DNA from 2 places in the Streptomyces tremellae genome. Region 1 is predicted to be linked to the other one. Evidence: riboswitches for the same ligand, from Rfam matches in the RefSeq annotation. Region 1 holds a riboswitch; the other holds the start of a gene.

Region 1 (15,232 bases):
GCTCCGGGGAGCGCGGGGCTCCCCGGAGGGGCTCCTACTTGGTCGAGGTCAGGGTCGTGTAGTCGTACATGCCGAGGTAGGCGGCAGTGACCTCCACGTTCGCGGCGGACGCCGGACGGTAGAGGAGGTTCTTCTTGTAGAAGAGCGGGACGATCGAACCCTGCTTCATGATCATCTGGTCGATCTTGCCCCACTCGGCGTTGCGCTGGGTGTTGTCGACGGTGGCGATGGCCTTGTCGAACTCGTCGTTGATCGCCTTGTCGTTCAGCTCGGAGAGGTTCGTGCCGCCGGAGGGCTTGATGGCACGGCCGTCCGCGATCTGGTCGAGGTAGCCGTAGCCGGTCGGCCAGTCGGCGCCCCACGCCATCATCATCATGCCGGCGTTGTTCTTGTGGACCCAGTCCGGGACACCGGCGAAGTCGGTGAAGTACTTGCTGCCGGGGAAGGTCTTGATGCTGGCGTTGACGCCGATCTTCTTCAGCGTCTCCTGGAGCTGGGTCGCCGCGAGGACCTCGTCAGGACGGTCGGAGCGGGCGGTCAGCGTGGTGGAGAAGCCGTTGGGCTTCCCGCACTTGGCCAGGTACTGCTTGGCCTTGGCGAGGTCGCCCTTGTTGCCCGACGTCGCGTACGTGTCGAACTTCTTGTAGCCGGCGACCGTGGGCGGGATGACCGTGGACGCGGGCGTGCCCTTCACGGAGCCGCCGACCGCGTCGACCATGCCGGCCTTGTCGACCGCGTACTGCACGGCGGTGCGGCAGTCGGCGTTGTCGAACGGCTTCACCTTGTTGTCCAGCGCGAGGTACTGCGTGACGCCGGCGTACGGGTTGTCCGTCTGCGCCTTCTCCTTGGGGTTGACCAGGAGCTTCGGCTGGGTCTTGGAGGCGACGCCGGTGCCCTGGATGTCCACGGTGGAGGTGTCGTTGATCAGGTGCTCGTCGATCGTCGTCTGGTTGACGTTGTACTTCAGGACGATCCGGTCGGGGAGCGCCTTGCGGATCGGGTCCGTCTTGGGGTCCCACTGCGGGTTGCGTACGAGCGTCGCGCCGGTGCTCTCGTTGAACGACGCGAACTTGTACGGGCCCGTGGACTGCATGTTCTGCTGGTACGAGGCGCCCTTGTCCAGCTTCTGCTGCACCGGGGAGGTCTGCGTGAACGTCGCCAGGTAGTTCATGTCGGCGAACGGCTTGCTCAGGTGGAAGACGATCGTGTAAGGGTCGGGCGTCTCGATCGACTTGAGCCCGTCGGCCGACTTGTCCTTGTAGGGACCCTTGTAGCCGGAGTCGTCCGCGAGGTACGTCTTGAAGTACGTGGGGCCGTTGGAGAGGGCCTCGGGCGCGAAGTTGCTGCGCTCGATCGCGTACTTGACGTCCTTCGACGTGATCTCGCTGCCGTCCTGGAACTTCACGCCCTTGCGGATGTGGTACGTCCAGGTCTTGGCGTCGGCGCTGCCGGTGCCGGGGCCCGTCGCGAGGTCGGGCACGACCTTGAGGTTCTCCTTGCCCGGCGCGGGCTTGAACGTCATGAGGGTACGCGCGTAGAGCCGGGAGAAGTTCTGCACCCAGCCGTAGTACGTGTTGCCCGGGTCGAGCGAGTCGGCGCCGCTGGAGATCTCCGCGGTGACCGTCCCGCCCTTCTTGGTGGTCTTGTTGGCGATGCCGTCGACCGCGGTGTTCGCCTTCGCGGAGCCACCGCTGCTGTCGTTCGAGCCGCCGCCCCCGCAGGCCGAGGCGCCGAGCCCCAGCGCCAGCAGCGCGGAGATCGCCGCGGCCGTCCTTCTGTTCTTCATCGTGAGGATGTCCCCCTCGGTAGTCCGGTGCGGCACGGCCGCTGTTACTTGCCACGGGGGTCGAGTGCGTCGCGCAGCCCGTCCCCCAGCAGATTGAAGGCCAGAACGGTGACGAAGATCGCTACACCGGGGATGACCATGAACATCGGGTCGACCTGGTAGAGGTCGGTGGCCTGGTTGAGCATGCCGCCCCAGGAGGACTGCGGCGGTTCGATGCCGACGCCCAGGTAGCTGAGGGACGCCTCGAACAGGATGTTGGTCGGGATGAGCAGCGTCGCGTACACGAGGATCGGCGCGACCAGGTTGGGCAGCAGTTCCCTGAAGAGGATGAACGCGCCCCTCGCGCCCAGGGACCTGGACGCCTCGACGAACTCGCGCTCGCGCAGCGACAGGGTCTGCGCGCGGACGATGCGTCCCATGTAGGGCCAGTTGAAGAAGCCGATCACGAAGATCAGCACGGCGATGCGGAGGGTGAGGCCGCTGAGCCCGAACGCCTTGCCCTGGAGCGTCGCGGAGATGGAGATCGCGAACAGCAGCAGCGGGAAGGCGAGGAAGGTGTCCATCACGCGGCTGATGGTGCTGTCCACCCAGCCGCCGTAGAAGCCCGCGACGACGCCCATGATGACGCCGATCACCACGGAGAGGAGCGTCGCACCGCCCGCGACGAGCAGCGAGACCCAGGAACCGTCCAGGACGCGGGCGAGGATGTCACGCCCCGTCTGCGGTTCGACACCGAGCGGATGGTGCCAGCTGATGCCGCCGAAACCACCCTTGGGGGCGAGCAGCACCGGGTCGACGAGGCTCTGGTGGAAGGCGTCCGGGTCCAGCCCGAACACCGCCTGGATGGGCTTCGACAGGATCGCGACAAGGATCAGGAGCACCACGACGACGCCGCCGGTCATCGCGACCTTGTCCCGCTTGAGGCGGGTCCAGGCGATCTTGCCGAGCGAACGGCCCTCGATCTGCTTGCTCCCGGCGCCCGCGAGGACCGCCTCCGGCTGCACGCTCGCAGCAGACTTGGTGGTCTCTATTGGTGCCGTCATTGCGCTGGAGACCCCTCTTCTCGGCCGATGGTGACCGGCCCATGACCGCCGCCATGGCGGAACTACGCCGCTGTGGCGGCCGATTCACTGATCAGCTTCTGATCAACATGATGCACGCTGCCCGTCCCGGTTCCGGCGCGGGGACCGGTCCGTGCGGTGCGCGGGCCGCTTCCCCTCGGTACGAAGGCGACCTCGGCCCTGGACCGTGTGCTGGTGGGAGTCTTCTGCGAGTGCTCGATCACGCACCAGACCCCACGGGGAATGGTTGCCCAACCGTGATGCATCGCTCAGGGTCCCGGTATACGGACGCTGGGTACTGCTCAGCGGACCTTTCCGGACATCCCCGCCCAGGTCAGCCGGTGTGTCCGGGACCGCGGTCCGAGCAGCGCGCGGTGCGGTGGGAGCCCCCGCGCGGGCCGCGCGGGAGACGCGTCAGAGGCGGTGTGCGGGCGGCGGATACCCGTAGCCGCCGGCGGGCGCGGCGGCGCGGTGTGCGTCGCGGTCGTAGAACGGACGCGTGTTGGCGCGCAGCCACATCGCGACCGGGTCGCGGTCGTCCGCCATCGCGACCGTCGACACGGGGAGCCCCTCGGGGACCGCGGTCACCGACTGGCGCATCATCTCCCGCACCGACTCGACCGCTGCGGCGCCGGTCTCGTACAGGTCGAGCCCGACGGCGAGGTACGGGGTGCCGAGCGCGGGCTGCACCCAGGCGCGGCACAGCGACCTGACGGCGGGCGTGCGGTGTGCGTTCTGCGTGAGCAGGGCGTAGAACTGCGGGATCTGCACGGCGGGTTCGGAGATCCGCAGCGGTCCTGCCGGCATCCGGTCGAGACCGGTGGCGATGCGGCGCAGATCGGGCCACGGGATGCCGAGGCCGCCGCCGGGGGCGTGCGGATTGAGCCAGATCCCCCAGCCCTCGGGGTAGAGGGTGCGGGCGATGTCGCGGCCGGCGACGACCTCGTGGGCCCGGGTCCAGCCGCTGGCGGCGAGCTCCTGGGCCGAGGTGACGCACGGGGCGTAGCCGTACCCCTCGACCTGCATGTTGCCGTACTGCGCGGTGGGCAATCCCGGGGTGCCCTGCCACAGCAGCATCCAGACCCGGCCCGCGGTGTCGTCGGCGAGCGCGCGCAGCAGCGCCTCGTAGGCGTCGTAACGCCCCGGTGCCACCTGGCGCAGCATCTGCTCGATGTGCCCGGCCTCCGCGGTGCCTGGCGCGCTCACTCCGCTTCCCGCCCCTCTGTCCTCGCCGTCGGACCCCCTGCCCTCGGGCCCGTCCCCCCGGGCACGCGGTCCCGGCGCCCCCGACATCAAACCAGCTTAGGCGGCGGTACTGACACAGGCGTGACGCCGGGGCGTGGCGCGGCGACGCGCCATCAGGCCTGCTCGCGCTGGTAGAAGGGGCGGACCCGGTCGAGCATCCACTCGGCGACCAGGTCCTCCTGGGCCATGTCGAGCAGCAGCAGGTTCACCTGCCACGGCACGTGCACGCGGCCGAGCGCGCGGCCCAGTGCGTCGAGGGCGGCGTGGCCGTCCGCGGGTCCCCACGGCACGAGTCGCACACCGACGAACAACTGGTGCGGACCGCCCTCGACGGAGGCGAGCGCGCGGCGCGCGTCGGCGACCACACCTGAGCCCTCGAACTCCTCGGACGCGGCCCGCAGGAAGTCCACCGGCTCGTCCTGCCAGTCGGGCTCGAACAGCCGGACCCGGCCGCCGCTCTCAGGACCGTCGAGCGCGGTGCGGCCACTGCGGCAGAGCTCGGCGACCGCGGGCGGCGGCAGCGGCACGCCCACCACGCCGCCCGGGTTCACGGCGATGCCGAGCTGCGGCGGCAGGCCGCGCGCGAAGTCGCGGGCGGGTGCGACGGTGAAGGACATGTGGGTGCCGACGCACCGCAGGAACTGCTCCTGGGAGCTGTAGACCGGGACGTACGCCCCGCCCGCTATCTCCACGGTGGGCACGTCGAGGCCGGTGCTCTGAGGGCCTCCGCCCTCGGGCAGCGGGACCCAGATGTCGCTGCGCCCCAGCACCTCGACGAGCCACGCGCCCGCCGACTCACTGCCGAGCGAGGCGGCGAGCACCTCTTCGAGTTCGTTGCCCGGCCATGCCGTGTCCACTGTGCCTCGTCCTCCGCCCTGCCCAACGGTTCCGCAAAGGCACCTTAATGGTCCGGGTCGGCCCCGGTGGAGCGGACGGTGAAAGCGATCGCGCCGAGCGAGCGCGCCGCGTCCCCGTCGAGCAGGACGGCCGAGTGGCAGCCGGCCGGCAGGCGCGCCGACTCGACGGCGGCGAGCAGGGCGCGCACCGCCCTGCGGTGCCGGGCGAACGCGTAGCGGGAGACGGCGCGGCCCCGCGCCCGCTGCCCGGCGCGCGCCACCTCGGGCGAGACGTCGAGGACGACGAGGTGCAGGGCTCGGCCCCGGCCGCGCGCCTCGCGGGCGAGCCAGCGGCGCACCCAGCGCTGGGTGCCGCAGTCGTGGACGACGGCGCTGCGCCCGGTGCGCAGCAGCCGCCACAGGCCGGCGTAGTGGGCGAGGCGCACGGCGGGCCGGTACAGGGCATAGGGCAGCCGTGGCAGCCGCCCGGCCCAGCGCTCCCGCGCGTCCTGCGAGTCGACGCCGCCCTCGGCCGCCCTGCGGATGAGGGTGGACTTGCCGCTGCCCGGCAGGCCCGACACGACGACGAGGTCGCCCTCGGCGAAGACCAGGCCGCCCGGCGGGGCGCAGGCCCCGCCCCGTAAGTCACGCACCCGCGTGCCGCCCCCACCCGAGCCCGTACGGGCTCGGGTGGGAATGTTCCGTGTGCCGCGCACCGCCATGGCCGCCCCCTGTCGCGGTCGTCCGCCGCCTCCCGGGCACGGGGGCGCCCCGCCGCGCCCCGGCCACCCCGGGTAAAGAGATGGTAATGGCGACCGAGGTTTCCGCGGCAGGGCGCGCGTGCGATGATGGCGGCGCCAACTGCATACCGGCCGTTTGAATCCGCGCGGGAGAGTCCCGGCCACCTCGGTGGCGGGCGCCGAAGGAGCAAGTTCCTCCCTTGAATCTCTCAGGCACCGTTACCGCGCGGGCGAGGCAGATCTGAAAAGCGGGCCGCCGAGCGTGCCCCACCCAAGGTGCAAGCCATGACCCTGACCGGGCGGTCATGGCGAACCTCTCAGGTTCCGATGACAGATGGGGAGGACCGTCCTCGCCCTTCATCCCTGGGAGCCACCGATGAGCCCGTCACCCCGCCGCACCGCGCTCGACGCCGTGCACCGCGCGCTGGGCGCCACCATGACCGACTTCGCGGGCTGGGACATGCCGCTGCGGTACGGCAGCGAACGCGAGGAGCACCACGCCGTCCGCACCACCGCGGGCCTCTTCGACCTCTCCCACATGGGCGAGATCACCCTGACGGGCCCCGGCGCCGCCGCCGCGCTCGACTACGCGCTCGTCGGCAACCTCGGCGCCCTCGCCGTGGGCCGCGCCCGCTACACGATGATCTGCCAGGAGGACGGCGGCATCCTCGACGACCTGATCGTCTACCGCCTCGGCGACGAGCACTTCATGGTCGTCGCCAACGCCTCCAACGCGCAGGTCGTGCTGGACGAGCTGACGGCGCGCGCCGCCGGCTTCGACACCGAGGTGCGCGACGACCGCGAGGCGTACGCGCTGCTCGCCGTGCAGGGCCCGGCCTCGCCCGGCATCGTGGCGTCGCTCACCGGCGCGGACCTCGACGGCCTCAAGTACTACGCGGGCCTGCCCGGCACGGTCGCCGGGGTCGAGGCGCTGATCGCGCGCACCGGGTACACCGGCGAGGACGGTTTCGAACTGTTCGTGGCGCCCTCGGACGCGGAGCGGCTGTGGCAGGCGCTGACCGACGCGGGCGCCGGCGCCGGCCTGGTGCCGTGCGGCCTGTCCTGCCGCGACACCCTGCGCCTCGAAGCCGGCATGCCGCTGTACGGGAACGAGCTGTCGACGGCGCTGACCCCGTACGACGCGGGGCTCGGCCGGGTCGTGAAGTTCGAGAAGGAGGGCGACTTCGTGGGCCGCACGGCGCTGGCGACGGCGTCCGAGCTGGCCGCGGTGAAGGCGCCGCGCAAGCTGGTCGGCCTGGTCGCGGAGGGCCGCAGGGTGCCGCGGGCCGGCTACCACGTGGTCGTGGGGGACGCCGTCGTCGGGCAGGTCACCTCGGGCGCCCCCTCCCCCACCCTGGGCCGGCCGATCGCGATGGCGTACGTCGACACCGCGCACGCCGAGCCCGGCGCCGAGGGGGTCGGCGTCGACATCCGCGGCAACCACGAACCGTTCGAGGTCGTGGCCCTGCCGTTCTACAAGCGCCAGAAGTGACAGGTCGTCTTCGACGGCTTCGACGGCTTTCACGGCCTTTACGGCTTCCGCGGCCCCTACGGCCCTTACGGTTTCCACGGCGGTGGTCGCCCCGCGCGGCGGCCGCCCCACCCCGTCCGACCCGGCCGTTTCCGGCCGCCCACCCGCGTACAGGAGAATCCAGGTCATGAGCAACCCGCAGCAGCTGCGCTACAGCAAGGAGCACGAGTGGCTGACGGCCGCCGAGGACGGCGTGTCGACGGTCGGCATCACCGAGTTCGCGGCGAACGCCCTGGGCGACGTCGTGTACGTGCAGCTCCCGGAGGTGGGGGACACGGTGACCGCGGGCGAGACCTGCGGCGAGCTGGAGTCCACCAAGTCGGTCAGCGACCTGTACGCGCCGGTCTCCGGCGAGGTCACCGCGGTCAACCAGGACGTGGCGGACGACCCGTCGCTGGTCAACACGGCGCCCTTCGAGGGCGGCTGGCTGTTCAAGGTCCGGGTCTCCGACGAGCCGGGCGACCTGCTCTCGGCGGACGAGTACACCGAGTTCGCCGGCAACTGACGCCACTGACGGCAATCGACACCAGGGACTGATCCGCTTTGTCTTCGCTCCTGAACACCCCGCTGCACGAGCTCGATCCCGACGTGGCCGCCGCGGTCGACGCCGAGCTGCACCGCCAGCAGTCGACGCTGGAGATGATCGCCTCGGAGAACTTTGCCCCGGTCGCCGTGATGGAGGCGCAGGGCTCGGTCCTCACCAACAAGTACGCCGAGGGCTACCCGGGCCGCCGCTACTACGGCGGCTGCGAGCACGTCGACGTGGTCGAGCAGATCGCCATCGACCGGGTGAAGGCGCTGTTCGGCGCCGAGCACGCGAACGTGCAGCCGCACTCGGGGGCGCAGGCCAACGCGGCGGCGATGTTCGCGCTGCTCAAGCCCGGTGACACGATCATGGGGCTGAACCTCGCGCACGGCGGGCACCTCACCCACGGCATGAAGATCAACTTCTCCGGCAAGCTGTACAACGTGGTCCCGTACCACGTCGACGGCGAGAGCGGCCAGGTCGACATGGCCGAGGTGGAGCGCCTCGCCAAGGAGACCAGGCCGCAGCTGATCGTGGCGGGCTGGTCGGCGTACCCGCGGCAGCTGGACTTCGCCGCGTTCCGGCGGATCGCCGACGAGGTCGGCGCGTACCTGATGGTCGACATGGCGCACTTCGCGGGCCTGGTCGCCGCCGGGCTGCACCCGAACCCGGTGCCGCACGCCCATGTGGTGACGACGACCACGCACAAGACGCTCGGCGGCCCGCGCGGCGGTGTGATCCTCTCGACGGCCGAGCTGGCCAAGAAGATCAACTCGGCGGTCTTCCCCGGCCAGCAGGGCGGCCCCCTTGAGCACGTCATCGCGGGCAAGGCGGTCGCGTTCAAGGTGGCCGCGTCCGACGACTTCAAGGAGCGCCAGCGGCGCACCCTGGAGGGCGCGCGCATCCTCGCGGAGCGCCTCGGCCGCGACGACGTGGCCCAGGCCGGCGTCTCCGTGCTCTCCGGCGGTACGGACGTCCACCTGGTCCTCGTGGACCTGCGCCACTCCGAGCTCGACGGGCAGCAGGCGGAGGACCGGCTGCACGAGGTCGGCATCACGGTGAACCGCAACGCGGTGCCGAACGACCCGCGGCCCCCGATGGTCACCTCGGGTCTGCGGATCGGCACCCCCGCGCTCGCCACCCGCGGCTTCACCGCGGAGGACTTCGCCGAAGTGGCGGATGTCATCGCGCAGGCGCTGAAGCCGGCCTTCGACCGCGAGGAGCTGGGCGTACGAGTGGCGGCGCTCGCCGCGAAGCACCCGCTGTACCCGACGCTGTAGTCACCCGTACACACCGTGTCAGGACACTCGCGGGGCGCCGCGTCACACTGGAGTGTGGTGCGCGGTGCCCCGCCGTGCGCCACTGTCCCGTCTTCCGGCCGCCGGCATCCCCCGCGGCGGCGCCGGCCCTCTACCGGTGGCAGGCGGCCTCCGCCGACCAGCAAGGAGTCCTTCCGTGGCCATCTCGGTCTTCGACCTGTTCTCGATCGGCATCGGCCCTTCCAGCTCGCACACGGTGGGCCCGATGCGGGCCGCCCGCATGTTCGCGGGCCGGCTGAAGAACGAGGGCCTGCTGGTGCACACCGCCTCGGTCCACGCGGAGCTGTACGGGTCGCTCGGCGCGACGGGCCACGGCCACGGCACGCCGAAGGCGGTCCTGCTCGGCCTTGAGGGCAACGCGCCCCGCACGGTCGACGTGGAGCGCGCCGACGAGGAGGCGGAACGTATCTCCACCTCCGGCACGCTCCGCCTGCTCGGCGCCCACGAGATCGCCTTCGACCCGTCGAAGGACCTGGTCCTGCACCGGCGCAAGCGGCTGCCCTACCACGCCAACGGCATGAAGGTCACCGCGTACGGCGCGGCGGGCGAGGTGCTGCTGGAGAAGACCTACTACTCGGTGGGCGGCGGCTTCGTGGTGGACGAGGAGGCCGTGGGCGAGGACCGCATCAAGCTGGACGACACGGTGCTCAAGCACCCCTTCCGCACCGGTGACGAGCTGCTGCGGCGCTCCCGCGAGACCGGCCTTTCGATCTCCGCGCTGATGCTGGAGAACGAGCGTGCCTGGCGGACCGAGGACGAGGTGCGGGCCGGGCTGCTGGAGATCTGGCAGGTCATGCAGGCGTGCGTCAGCCGCGGCATGTCCCGCGAGGGCAATCTGCCGGGCGGCCTGAAGGTGCGGCGGCGGGCCGCGAACCTCGCGAGGCAGCTGCGGGCCGAGGGCGCCCCGCACGCCCACGCCATGGAGTGGATCACCCTTTACGCCATGGCCGTCAACGAGGAGAACGCGGCGGGCGGCCGGGTCGTCACCGCGCCGACCAACGGCGCCGCGGGCATCATCCCCGCGGTCCTGCACTACTACATGAACTTCTGTGCCCACGACGCCACCGCCCGGGAGCGCGACGACGACGTGGTCCGCTTCCTGCTGGCCGCGGGCGCCATCGGCATGCTGTTCAAGGAGAACGCCTCCATCTCCGGCGCCGAGGTCGGCTGCCAGGGCGAGGTGGGCTCCGCCTGCTCCATGGCGGCGGGCGCACTCGCCGAGGTGCTGGGCGGCAGCGCCGAGCAGGTGGAGAACGCCGCCGAGATCGGCATGGAGCACAACCTCGGACTGACCTGCGACCCGGTCGGCGGCCTCGTCCAGATTCCGTGCATCGAGCGCAACGGCATGGCCGCGGTCAAGGCGGTCACGGCCGCGAAGATGGCCCTGCGCGGCGACGGCAGCCACATGGTCTCCCTCGACAAGGTCATCAAGACGATGCGGGACACCGGCAGGGACATGTCCGTGAAGTACAAGGAGACGGCGCGGGGCGGGCTCGCGGTGAACATCATCGAGTGCTGAGGCCGCGCGCCGAGGTCGTGCGGCCCTTCGGGAAGGGCCGCACGTGCCCGTGTCCCGGGTCGTCGCGTATCCCTTTTCCAGCCTTGCCCGGCCCCTGCACCGGGCGCTTGAGTCGCGGTTGAGCCGCCTCAACCACCCCCGTGCCACACTCGGCCCATGCTCCACAGGCGTGCTGATCAATCCCTGATCGAACAAACCAGGCGCATTCGCAAGGGCCTCATGGGGACCCCGCTGATTCCGCTGCCTGACGAGCAGTGCGACATCGTCGCCAAGCTGGAATTCTGCAATCCCACGGGCAGCAGCAAGGACCGTTCGGCGCTGTGGATCCTGGAACAGGCGATCGGTCGCGGAGAGATAGCACGCGACACCACGGTGGTCGAGTCGTCGTCCGGCAATTTCGCGCTCGCCCTCGCCTTCTACTGCCGTATGCTCGGCATCTCGTTCATCCCGGTCATCGACCCGAACTGCAACGAGGCCACCGAGGCCCAACTCCGTCTGCTGTGCGAGCACGTGGAGAAAGTCACCCAGCGCGACGCGGCGGGCGGCTATCTGCGGAGCCGGCTTTCCCGGGTGCAGGAACTCCTGGTGGAACACGACTCGGCCTATTGGCCGAACCAGTACGCCAATCCGGATGCCCGCGACGCGCATTACCGTTTCACCGGCGGCGAATTGATCGCGCAGGCCGGGCCGCTTGACTACCTCTTCGTCGGCGTGGGCACCGGCGGCACGATCGCCGGGCTCTCGCACCGGATCAAGGAAGCCTCTCCCGAGTGCGTGGTCGTCGCGGTCGACGCCGAGGGCTCGGTGATCTTCGGCGGTCCGCCGAAGAAGCGGCGCATCCCCGGTATCGGCTCCAGCATCGTGCCGCCGCTGTGCGGGGAGGCGCTGATCGACGAGGTCGAGATCGTCGCCGAGTCGCGCGCCGTCGAGGCGTGCGGCGATCTGGCCGCCGCCTACGGGCTGTACGCGGGTGGCTCGACCGGCAGCACCTACGCCGCCATCCAGGACTACTTCGCCCGCCGCCGTCCCGCCGCGCGCCGGCCCCGGGTCGCCTTCATCGCCGCCGACCGCGGCCATGCCTACGCCCAGACCGTCTACAACCCCGTGTGGCAGCAGCAGTTGCGCGCGGAAGCGGTACAGCCCTCCGACATCGAGCCCCTGGCCGTCAACTGAAGGAGCACCCCCGTGTCCACCCTGGCTCCGCCGCCCATGACCGTGATCGGTGCGAGCGACATCGCCGCCGAGACGGACCGCCACCGTCCGGAGCTCGTCGAGGTCGTCCGCGCCGCCTACCTCACGCACGACGCAGGCCAGAGCGCGAACCCGCACAGCTCGTTCCTGCGCTTCCCGCATCAGGACCGGTCCCGCATCATCTCCCTTCCTGCCTACCTGGGCGGCGAGTTCGAGGTCGCGGGCAACAAGTGGATCGCCAGCTTCCCGGACAACACGCAGCACGGCATCCCCCGCGCCTCGGCCACGCTGATCCTCAACGACTGCGCCACCGGCTACCCGTTCGCCTGCATGGAGTCCTCGATCGTCTCCGCCACACGGACCGCGGCCTCCGCCGTGCTCGGCGCGCAGACGCTGCTCGGCGCGCGCCGCGCCCGCCGGGTCGGCATCGTGGGCACGGGACTCATCGCCCACCACGTATGGCGCTTCCTGCGCGACCTCGACTGGGAGATCGGCGCCTTCCGGCTCTTCGACCTCGACCCGGCGGCGGCCGGCCGCCTGGGCGCCGCCATGGCCAAGGACACGCAGGCCGAGATCGTGGTCGCGGGCGCCGTCGAGGAGGCGTTCGCGGACTGCGACCTGGTGGTGCTGACCACCGTGGCCGGCGAGCCGCACCTGCACGACCCCCGCCTGCTGGCCCACAATCCGGCGGTCCTGCACCTGTCGCTGCGCGACCTCTCCCCCGAGATGATCCTCGCCGCCCAGAACTTCACCGACGACATCGACCACGCCGTGCGCGAGCGCACCTCGCTGCACCTGACGGAAGAGCGCACCGGCGACCGCGGCTTCATCGACGGGACCCTCGCCGGCCTGCTGCGCGGACGGCTGCACCGGGACCACGGACGTCCGGCGGTCTTCTCGCCCTTCGGACTCGGCGTGCTCGACCTCGCCGTCGGCAAGTGGGTGCACGACCGGGTCGTCGCCGCGGGCGGGGGCCGCCGCGAGGACGGCTTCTTCGCCGGGGTGGAGGTCTGAGGCGTGAGCAGCGAACCCGCCCCGCACGCCGCGGAGGACCGGTACACCGTCGTGGTGAACGACGAGGAGCAGTACTCCGTCTGGTTCGCCGACCGGACCCTGCCCGCAGGCTGGCGCGCCACCGGCGCGCAGGGCACCCGGCAGGAGTGCCTCGACCACATCGAGCAGGTGTGGACCGACCTGACTCCGCGTTCCGCGCGGGCGCCGCGGTGACGGCCCCCGCCCCCGCCACGGCCTGGCTGCGCGGGCTCGGCAGCCGGCAGGACACCGCGCGGCGGCGCCTTTTCGTCTTCCCGCACGCCGGCGCGGGCGCCTCCGCCTACCGGCTGGCGGCGCACCTGCCGGAGAGCATCGAGGTCTGCACGCTCCAACTGCCCGGCCGGGAGAGCCGCTTCGCCGAACCGGCGCTGACATCGCTCGACGACGCCGTGGCCTCGCTCGCACCGCTCGTCGCCTACCACGCGGACCTGCCGTACGCCTTCTTCGGGCACAGCATGGGGTCCCTGATCGCCTTCGAGACGGCCAGGCGGCTGCGGGCCCTCGGCGGGCGCCTGCCCGGCCGCCTGTTCCTCTCCGGCATGCGGGCCCCCGGCCTGCCCGACCGCGACCCGCGGCACGAGCTGCCGGACGACGAGCTGCTCGCCACGGCGGAGTTCGCCGGTCTCGACGCGGAGATGCAGGAGCTGCTGCTTCCGGTCCTGCGCGCCGACCTGACGCTGTGCGAGACCTACGCGTACCGCGCGGAGGCCCCCCTGCCCTGTCCGCTGACGGTCCTGGCCGGCGCGGACGACGAGAGCGTCACCGAGGCGGAACTGGCCGGCTGGCGCGAGCACACCTCCGCGGGCTTCGACCTGCACCTGTTTCCCGGCGCCCCGCACCTGTACGTGCGCGGAGCCGAACCGCGGCTGGCGGAGATCATCGCGCGCGCCTTCCCCGCGCGGGACTGAGAGAGGATCGTTCATGGCGCCGAGCACCCTGGTCGCACAGTGGGAGCGGCAGGCCGCCGCGACACCCGACGCGATCGCCGTCGTCGCGGGAGCCCACCGCGCGACCTACGCCGAGGTGGACCGCCGCGCTTCGGCGCTCGCCGCCGAGCTGCAGACACGCGGGACGGGGCCCGGGAGCCTGGTCGGCGTCTGTCTCAGCAGGTCGGTCGAGATGGCGGTGGCGCTGCTCGGCATCCTGAAGTCGGGCGCCGCGTACCTGCCCCTCGACCCGGGCTACCCGGCCGAGCGGCTGCGCCACATGGCCACCGACTCGGGGGCGGACCTCTGGGTCTGCGACGCGCCGCGCCGCGCGCAGGCCCTGGCCTCCGGCGCATCCCACGTCCTGCTGGTCGAGGACGTGCCCGCGGCGCCGTCCGCACCGGTGGTGTCCACGGTGCACCCGCACCATCTCGCGTACGTCATCTACACCTCCGGTTCGACCGGCCTGCCCAAGGGCGTCGCCGTCGACCACGCGGCGCTCGCCTCGTTCCTGCGGGCCGCGGCCGAGCGCCCCGGTCTCGCGGCGGACGACCGGGTTCTCGCGCTGACTCCCCTCTCGTTCGACATCTCGGTCCTCGAACTGTTCCTGCCGCTGACCCTGGGGGCCTCGGTGGTGATGGCACCGCCCGCCGCCAACACCGATCCCGAGCTGCTCGCCGCGACCCTCACCGAGGCGGAGGTGAACGTCGTCCAGGCGACTCCCACCACCTGGCGGCTCCTGCTGGCTTCCGGCTGGAAGGACGGACACGGCCGTGTGCTGCTTTCCGGCGGCGAGCCGCTCGACCCGCAGCTGGCCGGCGACCTGCTCGCCACCGGCGGCACTCTGTGGAACCTGTACGGGCCGACCGAGGCGACGGTGTGGGCCGCCGCCGCGCGCATCGACTCCGTGACCGACCGGGTCACCGTCGGCACGGCCCTGTCCAACACCCGGCTGTACGTCGTCGACGCGAGCGGGCGCGAGGCGGGCCCTGGGACCGTCGGCGAGCTGTGGATCGGCGGCGCCGGCGTGGCCCGCGGCTACCTCGGCAGGCCCGCGCTGACCGCGGACCGGTTCGTGCCCGACCCGTTCGGGGACGCGCCCGGGCGCCTGTACCGCACCGGCGACCTCGCCCGGTGGTCGGCCGACGGCACGCTTGAGGTGCTGGGACGCACCGACCACCAGGTCAAGGTGCGTGGTGTGCGCATCGAACTCGGCGAAATCGAGGCGTGCGCGCGCAGCCACCCCCTCGTCGCTGACGCGGTGGTGGTCGTCGACCGCGAGGCGGCGGGCGGGGACCGGCTCGTGGCGTACCTCGTGCCCACGTCCGAGGCGCGGAGCGAGACCGCGGACCTGCCCCGCCAGGTCCGCGACCACCTCGCGCTGCGGCTGCCCGCCGGCATGGTGGCGCACGGCTACGCGGTGCTCGACGCGCTGCCCCGCACCCCCGCGGGCAAGGCCGACCGCGCCGCCGTGCAGCGGATCCCGTACGGACCTGTCC
Region 2 (15,232 bases), on a different contig from region 1:
AGGTGGGGGCATGGACTTGGAGAGCCTCGTCCGACTGCGCCGGGCGCGTGACCGGATGGACCGCGAGTACGCGGAGCCGCTCGACGTGCCCGCGCTCGCGCGCGGCGCGCTCATGTCGGCCGGCCACTTCTCCCGCAGTTTCCGCGCCGCCTTCGGCGAGACGCCGTACAGCTATCTCATGACGCGCAGGATCGAGCGGGCGAAGGCGCTGCTGCGCCGCGGGGACCTGTCGGTGACCGAGGTCTGCTGGGCGGTCGGCTGTACGTCGCTCGGGTCCTTCAGCTCACGCTTCACCGCACTCGTCGGCGAGAGCCCGAGCACCTACCGGGCCCGCCGCCACGACGAGGGCGCCGCCATCCCGGCCTGCGTCGCGAGGCTCCACACACGACCGGTCAGGAACGGAGAAGCAGAGGCGACATCCCGCCCGTAGCTTGAGTCGCATGGACATCACACTCTCCCAGTGCTTCATCGCCGTCGACGACCACGACAAGGCGCTCGCCTTCTACCGGGGCGTCCTGGGCCTCCAGGTGCGCGACGACGTCGGATTCGAGGGGATGCGATGGGTGACGGTGGGCTCGCCGTCGCAGCCCGACGTGGCCATCGTCCTCGAACCCCCGCTCGCCCATCCGAACGCCTCTGAGGCCGACCGCCGGGCCATGGCCGAGCTGCTGGCCAAGGGCCTGCTGCGCGGCGTCATCTTCAGCACCGACGACTGCGACGCCACCTTCGAACACATCCGCGCCGCGGGCGGCGAGGTCCTCCAGGAGCCGGTCGACCAGCCCTACGGCGTCCGCGACTGCGCCTTCCGCGACCCGGCGGGCAACATGCTGCGCTTCAACCAGCCACGTAGGGGCTGACGGCACGGCGCCGCCCGGCACGGGCCCTGCCGGCGCGCGGCCGGGGACCGTACAGTCGGCAAGCCCACCGGTCCGAGCCCGCCCGGCGCACAGCCCGCGCCCGCCCGGCGCACCATCCGCACACCCGCCCCCCCACGCCCCGCCCGGCGCCCCACGCGTACGCCTTCAACGTCCCCTCGGTCAGCGCCAGCGGCGCGATCACCGTGGAGCGGGGCGACCGCAAGGCGGTGAAGGCGACCTTCCGGCGCACCGGCGGAATGTGCCCGCGCTGCGAGGGCCGCGGCTCCGTCTCCGACATCGCCCCCGCCCGGCTCTACGACGCCTCGAAATCGCTGGCCGAGGGCGCCCTCACCGTCCCCGGCTCCACCGGCGGCGGCTGGAACGCCCGGCCTTACGCGGAACACCGCCTCGGCGGGCGCGACATCAGCGAAGTGCTCGCGATGTCGGTGGCCGAGGCCGAGGAGTTCTTCTGCGCGGGCGAGGCGCGCACCCCCGCGGCCCACGCCGTGCTGCGCAGGCTGGCGGACGTGGGACTCGGCAATCTCAAGCTCGGGCAGCTGCTGACCACGCTCTCGGGCGGGGAGCGGCAGCGGCTCAAGCTGGCGGCGCACAAGCCCGCGGAGGGCGGCGACGGCGTGTACGTGCTGGACGAGCCGACGGCGGGCCTCCACCTGGCGGACGTCGAGCAGTTGCTGGCGACGCTGGACCGCCTGGTCGGCTCCGGCACGTCGGTGGCCGTCGTGGAGCACCACCAGGCGGTGATGGCCCACGCCGACTGGATCATCGATCTGGGTCCCGGCGCGGGCCACGACCGCGGCCGGGTCGTGTTCGGGGGCACACCCGCCGGCCTGGTCGCCGCCCGCACCACCCGCCCGCACCACCCGCACAGCCGCACACCTCGCCGCCTACGTCGGCACCTGACGCACCGCGCCGGATCCCGGCCGCGGAGCCGGCGTGCGCCGCTGTGCCGCGGGCCCCGGGGCGTCCACCCGACACGACGTCGCACACCGGACGGTCGGGCTCATGGCCCGCCCGATACCCGGCCCCCGCCGGCCGGCCCCGCCTGCCTGCGGTCCGGCCGTCCCGGCCCACCCGGCGCCGCACGCCTGGTGGGCCGCCCGCACGGCGAGTCCCCCGCCCGGCCGCCGCCCCCACCAGCCGACGGGCCCCGGCCGGGCCGGTGGACTGCCAGCGGGCGGTGTGCCCGTCCGGCGGCCACCGGCACGGGCTCACGCCCCGGCGCGGGGGCCACCCGGCGCGGATTGGCGTTGGCCGGGGCGCGTCCCCGCGGCCTACGGTCTGCGCCATGCGTATCCGAATCGTCGACGCTTTCGCCGAGCGCCCCTTCGAGGGCAACCCGGCCGGGGTGCTGCTGCTCGACACCGCCGGCTTCCCCTCCGACTCCTGGCTGCGGCAGGTGGCGGCCGAGGTGAATCTCTCCGAGACCGCCTTCGCGCACCCGCTGCCGCCGGACGGCGGCGCCGACTGGGCGCTGCGCTGGTTCACCCCTGAGGCCGAGGTCGCCCTGTGCGGCCACGCCACCCTCGCCACCGCGCACGTGCTGCGCTCCGCAGGACTGGCCGCGGGGCCCGTGCGCTTGCGCACGCTCTCGGGCGTGCTGACGGCCGACGCGCACGCGGACGGCCGCATCACACTGGACTTCCCCACGTCGACGCTGACGCGGGTCCCGGTCCCGGACGGCGTGGAGAAGGCGCTCGGCGCCACGCCCGTCTCGGTGCACGCCACGTCGGAGCGGCTCGGCGACCTGCTGGTCGAGCTGGCCGACGAGCGGACCGTACGGGAACTCGCACCCGATGTCGACGCGCTCAGGCACCTCCCGGGCCGCGGCGTGGTGGCCACGGCGGCCGCCGCGCGTCCGGAGGAGGAGTACGCCTATGTCTCGCGCGCCTTCTACCCCGGCATCGGTCTCTCCGAGGACCCGGTCACGGGCAGCGCGCACACGGCCCTCGCGCCGTTCTGGTCGGCCCGGCTCGGCCGGGAGACGCTGACGGGGTTCCAGGCGTCGGCCCGTGGCGGGCGCGTGGTGACGTCGCTGCGCGGGGACCGTACGCTCCTGACGGGTACGGCGGTCACCGTGGTCGACGGCGAGCTGCGGGCGGGACCGGCCGACGGGTGAGCGTTCAGAGCGTCGGCAGCCAGCTGACGTGCCCGGCGAGCAGCGCGTAGCCGACGAAGGCGCCGATGTCCATCAGGGAGTGGGCGACGACCAGCGGTCCCACCCGGCCCCACCTGCGGTAGAGCAGGACGAAGACCACGCCCATCGCCAGGTTGCCCGCGAAGCCGCCGAGCCCCTGGTACAGGTGGTACGAGCCGCGCAGGACGGCGCTCCCGGCGAGCGCCGCCACCGGTGTCCAGCCGAGCCGGTCGAGCCGCCGCAGCAGGTAGCCCACCACGACGACCTCTTCGAGCACGGCGTTCTGCACGGCGGAGACCACCAGCACGGGGTACTTCCACCACACGTCGGGCAGCGACTCGGGCACCACCGTCAGGTTGGCGCCCGAGCCCTGCGCGAACAGGTAGAAGACGATGCCGACGCCACCCACACAGGCGGCGATCGCGGCGCCCCAGCCGAGGTCGAAGCCGGGCCTGCGCCGGTCGAATCCGATCGCGCGCAGGCTGCTGCCCTCGCGGAACAGCAGGTACGCGACGAGGACGACGGGCACCAGGGCGGTCGCGATGTCGAACAGCTGCCAGGTGAGGTCGAGCCACGGGCGGCCCGGGGCCGCCGAGGCGTTGAGGTTGGCGGCCTGGTTCTTGAGCGAACCGCCCTTGGTGACCGAGCCGATGAAGCTGATGAGCGCGGACACGCCGCTCGCTCCGAGGGAGAGCGCCAGCACGATCAGGGTCTCGGTCCGCAGGGCTCTGCGGGTGAGGGTCGTGTCTCCGGGACGGGGTTCGGTCACGGCCCCTGCCTCCACCTGCACACCGGCCTCCACGGGTACGCGTCTGGGTCGGCGCGCGGGGCCGACGTGCACAAGTTACGCCGGGTGTCTGTGCGAACGCCCCGCGACCCGGCCGGGGCGGCAGCGCGGCGGCGCACCCGCCCGGACGCCGCCGCCCGCGCGTGTCGCCGGGCGCGCTCAGTGCGACGGCAGGCGCCCCGACTCGTCGGGGCCGGGGAAGCCGACGGGCCAGGTGTGCACTGGACTGCCGTGGTGCATCAGCTCGCAGTACCGCCGGGTGGTGGCGGCGAACGCCGCGTCTCGTTCGAGCCCCGCGTCCAGCGCCCGGTGGAACGTTCCGACCTGCCACGACGCCCCGTTGATCCGCCGCTTGCAGCGCTCCTCGATGACCCCCAGGTACAGGTCGCGGTCGGCGGGCTCGATCTGCCACGCGTCGAGCCCGGCGGCCGCGAGCGGGAGCAGCTCCTCCCGTACGAGGTCGACGGCGGGCCTGGTGACGAGCCCCGACGACCTGCCGTGCCGCGGCCAGCGCAGCTCGGCCTCGATGCCGTGGCGGCAGGCGGTGTCGAAGTTCTCCGTTGCGGCGGAGAACGGCATCCGCTTCCACACCGGCCGGGAGTCGTCGGCGAGCGCGCGCACCAGCCCGTAGTAGAAGGCGGCGTTGGCGATGACGTCGGTGACGGTGGGCCCCGCGGGCAGCACCCGGTTCTCCACCCGCAGGTGCGGCACACCGTCGGCGACCTCGTACACCGGGCGGTTCCAGCGGTAGATGGTGCCGTTGTGCAGCGCCAGTTCCTGGAGGGCGGGCACTCCCCCGTCGTCGAGGACCTTCTGCGGGTCCTCGTCGGACATGATCGGCAGCAGCGGCAGGAAGTAGCGCAGGTTCTCCGCGAAGAGGTCGTACGGCGAGTCGATCCAGCGCTCCCCGAACCAGGTCCTCGGCCGGACGCCCTGGACCCGGAGCTCGGGCGGCCGCACATCGGTCGCCTGCTGGAACAGCGGCGGCCGCGACTCGTGCCAGAGCTCCTTGCCGAACAGGAACGGCGCGTTGGCTCCCAGGGCGATCTGCACGGCGGCGACGGCCTGCGCCGCGTTCCACACGTCGGCGAACCGCTCCTGGGTGACCTGGAGGTGGAGCTGCACGGAGGTGCACGCGGCCTCAGGGGCGATCGAGGGCGAGGTGGCGACCAGCCGCTCCACGCCCTCGATGTCGAGGCGGAAGTCCTCGCCGCGCGCGGCCCGCATCTGGTCGTTGAGCAGGGTGTAGCGGTCGACAGCCGACAGGCTTCCCGAGCCGACGTCGTGGTGGCCGAGGGTCGGCAGGATTCCGATCATCACGATGCCCGCGTCCACCTCCTCGGCTTTGCGGTGGGCGTATCCGAGCCCCGCGCGGAGTTCCTCCGCGAGCTGGTCGAGAACCCGTCCGTTCAGACGGTGCGGCGCGATATTAACTTCCAGGTTGAACATCCCGAGTTCGGTCTGGAAATCGCGGCTCGCGATACGGCTGAGGACCTCGTGGTTCATCATCCGGGGCAGGCCGTCAGAGCCCGCGAGATTCAGCTCGATCTCCAGCCCCATCAGATTCCTGGGCTTGTCGAACCGTTTCTCGGCGAGCAGCCTCCCGAACACCGAGAGGCACTGCCTGAGCCTCTTGCGGTACTGCTCGCGGCCGGCCAGATCAAAGCTCGCCGCTTCGACCTTCTCACCCATCGACGTGTCCTCCTCGGCGTGGACGGCCCGCGGCCGGTGCGCGCGCCTCGCTCGATGATGCCCCCGCGAGGTGATCCCTAACGTCCCGCGCACACCGCGGGGAGCGTCCCCAGGACACCCCGGGGCACCGGCGGTGAATAGCGGGAAGGGCGACGCGGCACATACAGGACGACTGTGCCGGAGGTTCGTGCGCGCGTTCCGCGCCGCCCCGGAATGCCCGCCGCATTCCGGGGCGGCGGGCCCACGCCCGCTGCCGCGGCGCCGCCCCGCTTCCGCGTTCCAGCCCTGCGACGCGCCTTTCCGGCATACGGTTGGACTCGGCGGCACAGGGTCGCGAGCGCGGTCGCGGGCAGGGAACGGGCAAGGCGTCGGGCACGGTGGCGGCCGCACGCGCGGAGCATGTGCCCTCGACATACGACAGACGGCATGGACCGCCGCACGGTACACAATGTGACGCAAAAATGCTGGACTCCTTTCGGCCGTCCGGCTCAGGCACATCCTCGCAGGCGGGGAGGGGCGTGCACGAAATTCTTCTAGCAAAGAGGCTCACGAGTGGGGCCGGATAGTGACTTGCCCGCAATAGTCACGACAGCTAGAAGAAACATCGCGTGAACACGCGTCGTATAAACTTTGCGGACGAGGTGGAAAGCGGGCGCAAGGCCCAGGCCCCCGGATCACGCTTCCGAGTCCGCACGCCGACAGAGCCGTCCGCACCTCCTTCCGCACCCGCGCTGCACCCTGTCTCCTGAGCGAGAGGCAACCCACCATGCCGCTGCATGTCCCCCCGGTACCCGCACCCGCCCTGCGCAGCGTTCTCGCCGCCCTCGGCTCCCCCGCCGCCGTACGGGAGGCCCCGACCCCGGCCCTGCGGTCCGCGGGCGGCGCGCTGAGCCCCGAACTCCCGCTTCCGCTCCACGTACTGGACGCGCCCGCGGTCCTCACCGCGCCCGACCCGCTCGACGGCTCGGAGCCCGCCCCGCACACCCGCCTGACGGGATGGCGCTTCGCCATCCGCGCGGGGGACCGGCTGGTCGCCGCCGCCGACACGATGCTCACCGCCGACGGCTGGGCCTTCTCCCGCTTCTTCGAGGGCCCCTACGTCACGGCGACCGAGCGGGCCCTGCGGCAGGCCGAGGGGCTGACGGCCGGGTACCAGCCGCGGCTGCTGTCCGTGCCGGGGCTCTACATGCTGACGCTGTGGCTGCACGGGGACACGGAGGCGGACCCCGCCGCCGGCGCGGTGGACCCGGCGGACCTGCTGGTGCCGCTGGCGCCCGCGCCTCCCGGCTTCGCGGCACACCGGCCGCACCGGGCGGCCGAGCTCCTTCCGGTGATCCGGCTGCGGCTCGCTCCCGCGCCCCTGCTGGGTACCCCCGCCTGACCTGCGACGCAGCGGCTTCTGACGCCCCGCGGCCGGACCGGCCGCGGGGCGTCGCGCGTGAATGCGTGGCACGGCAGGACCAACGGGCATCCACCACGGCCGAGTTGGGCCGAGCGGCCGACCGGGTGACGGCCCGGGTGCCGGTGCGGCGTGCTGCGGGGAAATCCCCGCGCCGCGCCCCTCGCGGGACCAGACTGGCGGGGTCCTGACGAGAGAGACGGGGGCAGTTCATGCAACGCGCACCGCGCTCGAAACCCGGCGCCGCCCCACCAGGGGGCGCCACCTCACCGGCCGCCCGCGGACGGGACCCCGAGTCCCGGAGCGCCACAGCACCCACCACGCGAGGGAACCCGCCCATGTGCCGCCACCAACCAGCCTGTCCCAGCGCCCGCTCGGCCGACCGCGAGGCGGCCCGCCCCCTGGTGAGCCGCCCCGAGCAGGGGTGGAGCCTGCTGTGCAACGGAGTCGTCCTGTTCGAGGACACCGGCGAACTGCTGCCGGACGGGCGGGTGGTCGCGCCGCACCGTACGCCCAGGGCCGCCACGGCCGCCTGAGCCGCGCGCGGCGGCACATACGGCACAGGGCCCGGCGCCGAGCGGACGCTCGGGCCGGGCCCTGTGGTGTGCCAGGGGCGCGCGGATCACGGCCGCGCGCCCGGCGCGCTCAGTGCTCGTAGGCGTCGAGCGGCGGGCACGAGCAGACCAGGTTGCGGTCGCCGAACGCGCCGTCGATGCGCCGCACCGGGGGCCAGTACTTGTCCGCCGCCGAGACGCCGGGCGGGAAGACCGCGGTCTCCCTGCTGTAGGGGTGCGGCCAGTCGCCGCCGAGCACGGCCGCCGTGTGCGGCGCGTTGCGCAGCGGGTTGTCGTCCGTGCCCCACTCGCCCGTCGCGACCTTCTCGATCTCCGCGCGGATCGCGATCATCGCCGCGCAGAACCGGTCGAGCTCCGCGAGGTCCTCGCTCTCGGTCGGCTCGATCATCAGCGTCCCCGCGACCGGGAACGACATGGTCGGCGCGTGGAACCCGTAGTCGATCAGACGCTTGGCGATGTCGTCGACGCTGACGCCGGTCGCCTTGGTCAGCGGGCGCAGGTCGATGATGCACTCGTGGGCGACGAGCCCGCCGGGGCCGGTGTAGAGCACCGGGTAGTGGGGTTCGAGGCGCTTGGCGACGTAGTTCGCCGCGAGCACCGCGACCTGGGTGGCGCGGGCCAGGCCCTCGCCGCCCATGAGCCGGACGTACGCCCAGGAGATCGGCAGGATGCCCGCGGAGCCCCACGGCGCGGCCGAGACGGGGCCGACGCCGGTCTCGGGGCCCGCGGCGCTCTGGAGCGGGTGGTTGGGCAGGTACGGCGCGAGGTGCGCGCGCACGCCGATCGGGCCGACGCCGGGACCGCCGCCGCCGTGCGGGATGCAGAACGTCTTGTGCAGGTTGAGGTGGGAGACGTCCGAGCCGAAGCGGCCCGGCTTGGCCAGGCCCACCAGCGCGTTGAGGTTGGCGCCGTCCACGTAGACCTGGCCGCCCGCGTCGTGCACGGCGGCGCAGACGTCGCCGATCTGCTCCTCGAACACGCCGTGCGTGGACGGGTAGGTGACCATGAGGACGGCCAGCTCGTCGCCGTGCTGCTCGATCTTGGCGCGCAGGTCCTCGACGTCGACGTCGCCGGACTCGCTGGTCTTCACGACGACGACCTTCATGCCCGCCATGACCGCGCTCGCCGCGTTGGTGCCGTGCGCGGAGGACGGGATCAGGCAGACGGTGCGGTGCGTGTCCCCGTTGGCACGGTGGTACGCGCGCACCGCGAGCAGGCCCGCGAGTTCGCCCTGGGAGCCGGCGTTGGGCTGGAGCGACACCGCGTCGTACCCGGTGACCTCGGCGAGGCGCTCCTCCAGCTCCCGGACGAGGGTGAGGTAGCCCTGCGCCTGCTCGATGGGCGCGAAGGGGTGCAGGGCGCCGAACTCGGGCCAGGTGACGGGCTCCATCTCGGTGGTGCCGTTGAGCTTCATGGTGCAGGAGCCGAGCGGGATCATGCCGCGGTCGAGCGCGTAGTCCCGGTCCGAGAGGCGGCGCAGGTAGCGCAGCATGGACGTCTCGGAGCGGTGGTTGTGGAAGACCGGGTGGGTGAGGTACTCGCCGGTGCGCAGCAGGGCCTCGGGCAGCGCGTCGGCCGCCTCGGCGTCCAGCGCCTCGATCTGCTCGGCGCCGCCCGGCACACCGAATGCGGTCCACACGGCGACCAGCTGGGCGCGGCCGGTGGTCTCGTCGCAGGCCGCGGAGACGTGGTCGGCGTCGACGAGCCGCAGGTTGACGCCGCCCTCGCGGGCCGCGGCGACGACCTCGGCGGCCCGGCCGGGCACGCGCAGGGTGAGCGTGTCGAAGTAGGCGTCCTCGGTGACCTCGACACCGCAGGCCCGCAGGCCCGCGGCGAGGACCGTGGCGTACCTGTGGGTGCGGCGCGCGATGTCGCGCAGCCCTTCGGGACCGTGGTAGACGGCGTACATGCCGGCCATGACGGCGAGCAGCACCTGCGCGGTGCAGATGTTGCTTGTGGCCTTCTCGCGGCGGATGTGCTGCTCGCGGGTCTGGAGGGCGAGCCGGTACGCCCTGTCGCCGTCGGCGTCCACGGAGACGCCGACGAGGCGTCCCGGCAGGCTGCGGGCGAACTTCTCGCGAACGGCCAGGTAGCCGGCGTGCGGGCCGCCGAAGCCCATGGGGACGCCGAAGCGCTGGGTGGTGCCGACCGCGATGTCCGCGCCCAGTTCGCCGGGCGGGGTGAGCAGCGTGAGGGCGAGCAGGTCGGCGGAGACGGTGACGATCGCGCCGAGCTCGTGGGCCTGCTCGATCACGTGCCGCGGGTCGCGCACGGCACCTGAGGCGCCCGGGTACTGGAGCAGGACGCCGAAGACGCCGCGCCCGGCCACCTCGGCGGGGATGCCGTCGCTCAGGTCCGCCACGACGACCTCGACTCCGGTGGGTTCCGCGCGGGTGCGGATCACGGCGACGGTCTGCGGCAGGGCGTCGGAGTCGACCAGGAAGACACCCTCCTTGACCTTGCCGACGCGGCGCGCGAGGGCCATCGCCTCAGCCGCTGCGGTGCCCTCGTCGAGCAGCGAGGCGCCCGAGGTGGGCAGCCCCGTCAGGTCGGCGACCATCGTCTGGAAGTTCAGCAGGGCCTCAAGACGCCCCTGCGAGATCTCCGGCTGGTACGGGGTGTAGGCGGTGTACCAGGCGGGGTTCTCCAGCACGTTGCGCAGGATCACCGGCGGCGTGTACGTGCCGTAGTAGCCGAGCCCGATCATCGGCGCGAGCACCTGGTTGCGGTCGGCGAGCGAGCGCAGTTCGGCGAGCACCTCGGCCTCGGTGCGGGCCCCCGGCAGGTTCAGCGCCTCGGCGCTCCTGATCACGTCGGGGACCGCCGCGGAGGTCAGCTCGTCCAGCGATCCGTAGCCGATCTGGGCGAGCATCTTGGCCTGGGCCGCCGCGTCGGGCCCGATGTGGCGGTCTTCGAAGGGGATGCCGCGCTCCAGCTGTGCGAGCGTCTTGCGGTGGGCGGTCATGTGCGGAGGGCCTCCTGGTCGGCGCGACCTGCGTGGGACTCCGCTCGGCGGCGAGCGGTGCCCGGACGGCCTCCCCCTCTGTCATGGACCTGAGAGCTTCACCTGCCCCGCGCGGCGCGCCGCGGGACGGTTTTCACCGTCGGTGAGGGCGGAGGCCGTGGGCGCCCGTCCTGCTTTTCAGAGTGACCTCGTCCGCGCGGTACGGGGTGCCTGAGAGATTCCGGGGAGGATTTGCTCCTTCGGCGCCCCCGGCGGGCTGCCGGAGGACTCTCCCGCGCGGGGTCAGTGGCCTCTGCCAGCCTACCAGCGGAGTCGCCACCGGCCCTGGTGCGCTGCCTCACGCCCGCCCTCTCGCGGCTCCCACCGGGCGCGCCACCAGAAGCACCTTTTTGTAGTATTTGCCTCAGATGCGACCTATGGGAGGCACCGTGGAGACCGACATCGATCCGCGCAGTCTGATCGGCCGCAAGGCGTTCGACAGCGCGGGGCACAAGATCGGCACGGTGGACGAGGTCTACCTGGACGACGCCACCGGGGTCCCCGAGTGGGCCGCCGTCCGCACGGGTCTGTTCAGCAGGGACGCGTTCGTCCCCCTCGAACCCAGCGCCCTCGTCGACAACACCCTGCGGGTCCCCTTCGAGCGCTCCCTCATCAAGGACGCCCCCGACTTCGGCGTGGGCCGCCACCTCTCCCCCGAGCAGGAGCTCCAGCTCTACCACCACTACGGCCTCGAACTGCCGCCCGCGGCCCCGCCCGAGCACCCGGCCGCCCTCTCCGACCGGGACGCGGAACGCGACTTCGGCCACGTCGCAGGCCAGGACGACTGACCGCCCGCCGCTAGCTGCTCGCCTCCCGGCGGCCCCCGGGCACCAGCGGCAGCGGATCCGAAGGCTCCAGGTCCGGGTCGTCCAGCCAGAACGTCCGCACCCGGCCCACCGGCGAGCCGGGCTCCTCGAAACGCACCGTGACCCGGCGCGCCCCGCTCCCCTGCACCCAGCCGGGCCCGTACGCGGCATGGCGCACGTCGTGGCCCGCCTGGTACCGCCGCTCTTTCCGGGCCGTCGCGGCGGAGTCGGGCGGGGCCTGCGGCGGCGCCGGCTCCGCAGCCGCCGCGGGCTCGTCGGGCAGGGCGACCGGCGCGTCCACCCCGGCCCCCGGGCCGGCCTGCGCGAACAGGTCCTCCTGGGTGAAGTCCGCGAGCCCCGTGACGCCCACCCCCAGCAGCCGCACGCCGCCCGTGGTGTCCACGGCGTCGAGCAGCCGCCCCGCGGCCTCCCGCACCACCGAGACGTCGTCCGTGGGCCCGCGCAGCGTCTCGGAGCGCGTCAGCGTCGAGAAGTCGTACCTGCGGACCTTCAGCACCACCGTCCTGCCGGATCTGCCCGCGGCCCGCAGCCGCTGCACGCAGCGCTCCGCGAGCCGGTCCACCTCGGCGCGCACCCGCACCCGGTCGTGCAGGTCGACGTCGAAGGTGTCCTCCACGGAGACCGACTTCGCGTCCCGGTCGGAGACGACGGGCCGCTCGTCGAGCCCGAGCGCCATCCGGTAGAGCGACAGTCCGTGCGCCCTGCCCACCAGCCGTACCAGCTCGTCCTCGCCGGCCTCCGCGAGGTGCGCCACCGTCGTCATGCCGGCGCGCCGCAGATGGTCGCCCGTCGCGGGCCCCACGCCGGGCAGCGTGCGCACCGGCATCGGCCCGAGCAGCTCCCGCTCGGTGCCCGGCTCGATGACCACGAGGCCGTCCGGCTTGGCCTCCTCCGAGCCGATCTTCGCGAGCATCTTGGAGCCGGCGAGCCCCACCGACCCGCTCAGCCCTGTCACGGCCCTGATGTCCGCCCGCAGCCGCTCCCCCCTGGCCCGCGCCGAGGCGCTGTCCCAGGCCGTGCCGCCGGCCTCCAGGTCCACGAAAGCCTCATCGAGGCTGAGCGGCTCCACGAGCGGCGAGAGCCGCCCCAGCAGCTCCATCACCTGACCGCTGATCGCGCGGTAGAGGGAGAAGCGCGGCACCAGGTACGCGGCGTGCGGCGCGAGCCGCCTGGCCTGCGCCGTCGGCATCGCCGAGTGGACGCCGAACCGCCGCGCCTCGTACGAGGCCGTCGCCACCACCCCACGCGGCCCGATCCCGCCGACCACCACGGCCTTGCCCCGCAGGCTCGGCTTGGACGCCTGCTCCACCGAGGCATAGAACGCGTCCATGTCCAGGTGGAGGATGGTCGGCGCGCGTCTCATACCCCCGATGCTGCCGCACGGGTCCGACAACGGCGCCCTGCGGACACGCGCGGCCGCCGTGGCGGGGCGCCCGCCCGGGTCAGACCGCCCGGTCGCGGCGCCTGCGCGCCAGCTCGTCCCCCGGGTTGTTGCCGACGAGGGTCTCCCCGGTGTCGACGCGCTCGCCGTGCAGCTGAGAGAGCGCCGCCTCCACGTCGCGCCACACCACGCCCACGGCGATTCCGAAGACGCCCTGCCCGCACTGGAGCAGCGAGACGACCTCGTCGGGCGACGTGCACTCGTGGACGGTCGCGCCGTCGCACATGAGCGTCATCCGGTCCAGGTCCTTGAAGCCCCGGTCCCGCAGGTGCTGGACGGCCGCCCGGATGTTCTGGAGGGCCACACCCGTGTCGAGGAAACGCTTGACGATCTTCAGGACGACGACGTCGCGGAAACCGTAGAGGCGCTGCGTGCCCGAGCCGTAGGCGGGCCGCACGCTGGGCTCGACGAGGCCGGTGCGCGCCCAGTAGTCCAACTGGCGGTACGTGATACCGGCCGCCGCGCAGGCCGTGGGCCCGCGGTACCCGACACTCTCGTGCGTGGGGTCGACCGAACTGCCGTGAAGCCGGTACGCGCTCGCCGTCGTACCGTCGCCGCTGCTTCTCACGCCGACCTCCGTCCTTGACCTGCCTTCACGACGGTAGGCAGTCACTCGGGGTGCGTCAACGATCGCCGCACTCGCCACGCCGAGTGATAATCACCCTGAGGGTGGTTTAGCGTGCCCCATTCCGGGGAATGGCTCCTCGAATTGTCCGAGCCAGAGCATGATAGCCACTTCCCGGCGGCCCTCCGGCCACCGGATCGGCGCCCCGCGCGGCCGAGTTGGCCGCCGATGCGCCGACCGGCACCTCACTGGCTGTTCGTCCCGAAGTCCTCCGGCGAGATCTGGTCGAGGAACTCGCGGAACTTCTCCACCTCGTCCTCCTGTTCGTCGGGGATCGCGATCCCGGCGTCGTCCAGGACACCGTCGCTGCCGTAGATCGGCGTTCCCGTGCGCAGGGCGAGCGCTATGGCGTCGGACGGCCGCGCACTCACCTCGACTCCGCTGGCGAAGACCAGCTCCGCGTAGAAGACCCCTTCGCGGAGGTCCGTGATGCGTACTTCCGTGAGCTCCTGGCCCACCGCTTCGAGGACATCCTTGAAAAGGTCGTGCGTCAGCGGTCTCGCCGGTGCCATGCCCTGCTGTGCGAAGGCGATGGCGGTGGCCTCCCCAGGTCCGATCCAGATGGGGAGGTACCGATCGCCTCCCACTTCGCGCAGGAGCACGATCGGCTGGTTGGAGGGCATTTCCACCCGGACACCCACAACGTCGAGCTCGTTCACACAGCAACCCTAGGACGTGCCGTGCGGGTTTGGGTAGTCGGGCACCGCCGGGATCAGTCCGGCCGGCCATGGAGCGCGGTACGCACGAGCGCCGCGTGCAGCCGTACGGACAGTCCCGCGAGCTCCCGCATGGTGGCCTCCGCATGGGCCCTGGTCTGCGGATTACGGTGCCGGCGCAGCGGCGCGACGACCTGCTCGACCAGCCCCGCCTCCCGCTCGGCGGCCGCTTTCATGATCCTCAGATGGCGGGGTTCGAGGCCAAAACGGCCGAGATCCGCCACCAGCCGCGCCACCTGGACGGTGTCCGCGTCATAGCTGCCGTCGGGCTGTGCCGCGATCAGCCCGTACGACTCCCACGCGTCCAGGTCGTCCGCCGACACCTCGAGCGCGGCGAGCAGCTCGGCGCGCCCCACCCGAGCAGCCGTCGGCCCTTCCTGCTCAGGGACCGCGGCCACGGGCCAGCTGTCGCGGTCCCGCTGGGGCCCCGGCAGCGCCACCTGCTCGCCGCGTCCGAGGGCCTCCAGATGCTCCTTGATGACCTTCAGGGGAAGATAGTGGTCCCGCTGCATGCGCAGCACCAGGGCGAGCCGTTCGACGTCCTGAGGGCTGAACTTGCGGTACCCGGAGGGGGTCCTGCGCGGCTCCACCAGTCCTTCAGCCTCAAGGAAGCGGATCTTCGAGATGGTGACCTCGGGGAACTCGTCGCGCAGCCGCGTGAGCACCGCTCCGATGCTCACCAGCGGCTCGCCCGCCGGGGCGGTGCCGCGGTCGGCACCGCCCTTCGGTGTACGCAACACGTGCCCTCCGGGGGTCACACGCCCCGCTGGCTCGCGTGGAAGACCAGCCGGTACTTGCCGATCTGGACCTCGTCGCCGTTCGCCAGCAGGACCGAGTCGATCCGCTCACGGTTGACGTAGGTGCCGTTGAGGCTGCCGACGTCGGAGACGGTGAACAGCCCGTCGGCGCCCCTGCGGAACTCCACGTGCCGACGCGAGACCGTCACGTCGTCCAGGAAGATGTCGCTCTGCGGGTGGCGTCCCGCCGTCGTCAGCTCGCCGTCCAGCAGGAAGCGGCTGCCCGAGTTGGGGCCCCTGCGGACGATCAGCAGCGCCGAGCCGAACGGGAGCGCCTCGACGGCCGCCTGGGCCTCGGGGCTGAGCGTGGGCAGCTGCGTCTGCCCGGTGGTCTCCGGATCGTACGCCTCAAGGCCG

The links. Region 1 has a riboswitch for glycine ahead of gcvT (glycine cleavage system aminomethyltransferase GcvT). Riboswitches for the same ligand answer to the same signal wherever they lie in the genome.
Region 2: linked by a shared signal. The riboswitch ahead of gcvP (aminomethyl-transferring glycine dehydrogenase) and the one ahead of gcvT (glycine cleavage system aminomethyltransferase GcvT) in region 1 are both predicted to bind glycine.

What each region holds. Positions count from the first base shown of each region.
Region 1 is NZ_BAABEP010000007.1:49,173-64,404, forward strand. It holds gene ABEA77_RS08135 (ABC transporter substrate-binding protein) at 35-1,786, opposite strand; gene ABEA77_RS08140 (ABC transporter permease) at 1,831-2,829, opposite strand; gene ABEA77_RS08145 (enhanced serine sensitivity protein SseB C-terminal domain-containing protein) at 3,262-4,053, opposite strand; gene ABEA77_RS08150 (enhanced serine sensitivity protein SseB) at 4,206-4,949, opposite strand; gene ABEA77_RS08155 (AAA family ATPase) at 4,994-5,650, opposite strand; glycine riboswitch at 5,806-5,903, shown strand; glycine riboswitch at 5,904-6,012, shown strand; gene gcvT (glycine cleavage system aminomethyltransferase GcvT) at 6,045-7,160, shown strand; gene gcvH (glycine cleavage system protein GcvH) at 7,327-7,704, shown strand; gene glyA (serine hydroxymethyltransferase) at 7,743-9,005, shown strand; gene ABEA77_RS08175 (L-serine ammonia-lyase) at 9,181-10,563, shown strand; gene sbnA (2,3-diaminopropionate biosynthesis protein SbnA) at 10,720-11,736, shown strand; gene sbnB (2,3-diaminopropionate biosynthesis protein SbnB) at 11,773-12,768, shown strand; gene ABEA77_RS08190 (MbtH family protein) at 12,772-12,981, shown strand; gene ABEA77_RS08195 (thioesterase II family protein) at 12,939-13,715, shown strand; gene ABEA77_RS08200 (amino acid adenylation domain-containing protein) at 13,729-15,232, shown strand, end outside.
Region 2 is NZ_BAABEP010000013.1:110,550-125,781, forward strand. It holds gene ABEA77_RS12610 (helix-turn-helix domain-containing protein) at 11-430, shown strand; gene ABEA77_RS12615 (VOC family protein) at 441-857, shown strand; partial or broken gene ABEA77_RS12620 (excinuclease ABC subunit UvrA) at 1,256-1,778, shown strand; gene ABEA77_RS12625 (PhzF family phenazine biosynthesis protein) at 2,164-2,994, shown strand; gene ABEA77_RS12630 (CPBP family intramembrane glutamic endopeptidase) at 2,999-3,802, opposite strand; gene ABEA77_RS12635 (glutamate-cysteine ligase family protein) at 3,959-5,491, opposite strand; gene ABEA77_RS12640 (hypothetical protein) at 6,258-6,872, shown strand; gene ABEA77_RS12645 (DUF5999 family protein) at 7,229-7,426, shown strand; gene gcvP (aminomethyl-transferring glycine dehydrogenase) at 7,536-10,430, opposite strand; glycine riboswitch at 10,618-10,715, opposite strand; gene ABEA77_RS12655 (PRC-barrel domain-containing protein) at 10,847-11,257, shown strand; gene ABEA77_RS12660 (DNA polymerase IV) at 11,268-12,659, opposite strand; gene ABEA77_RS12665 (MerR family transcriptional regulator) at 12,739-13,305, opposite strand; gene ABEA77_RS12670 (bifunctional nuclease family protein) at 13,548-14,021, opposite strand; gene ftsR (transcriptional regulator FtsR) at 14,075-14,818, opposite strand; gene ABEA77_RS12680 (double zinc ribbon and FHA domain-containing protein) at 14,833-15,232, opposite strand, start outside.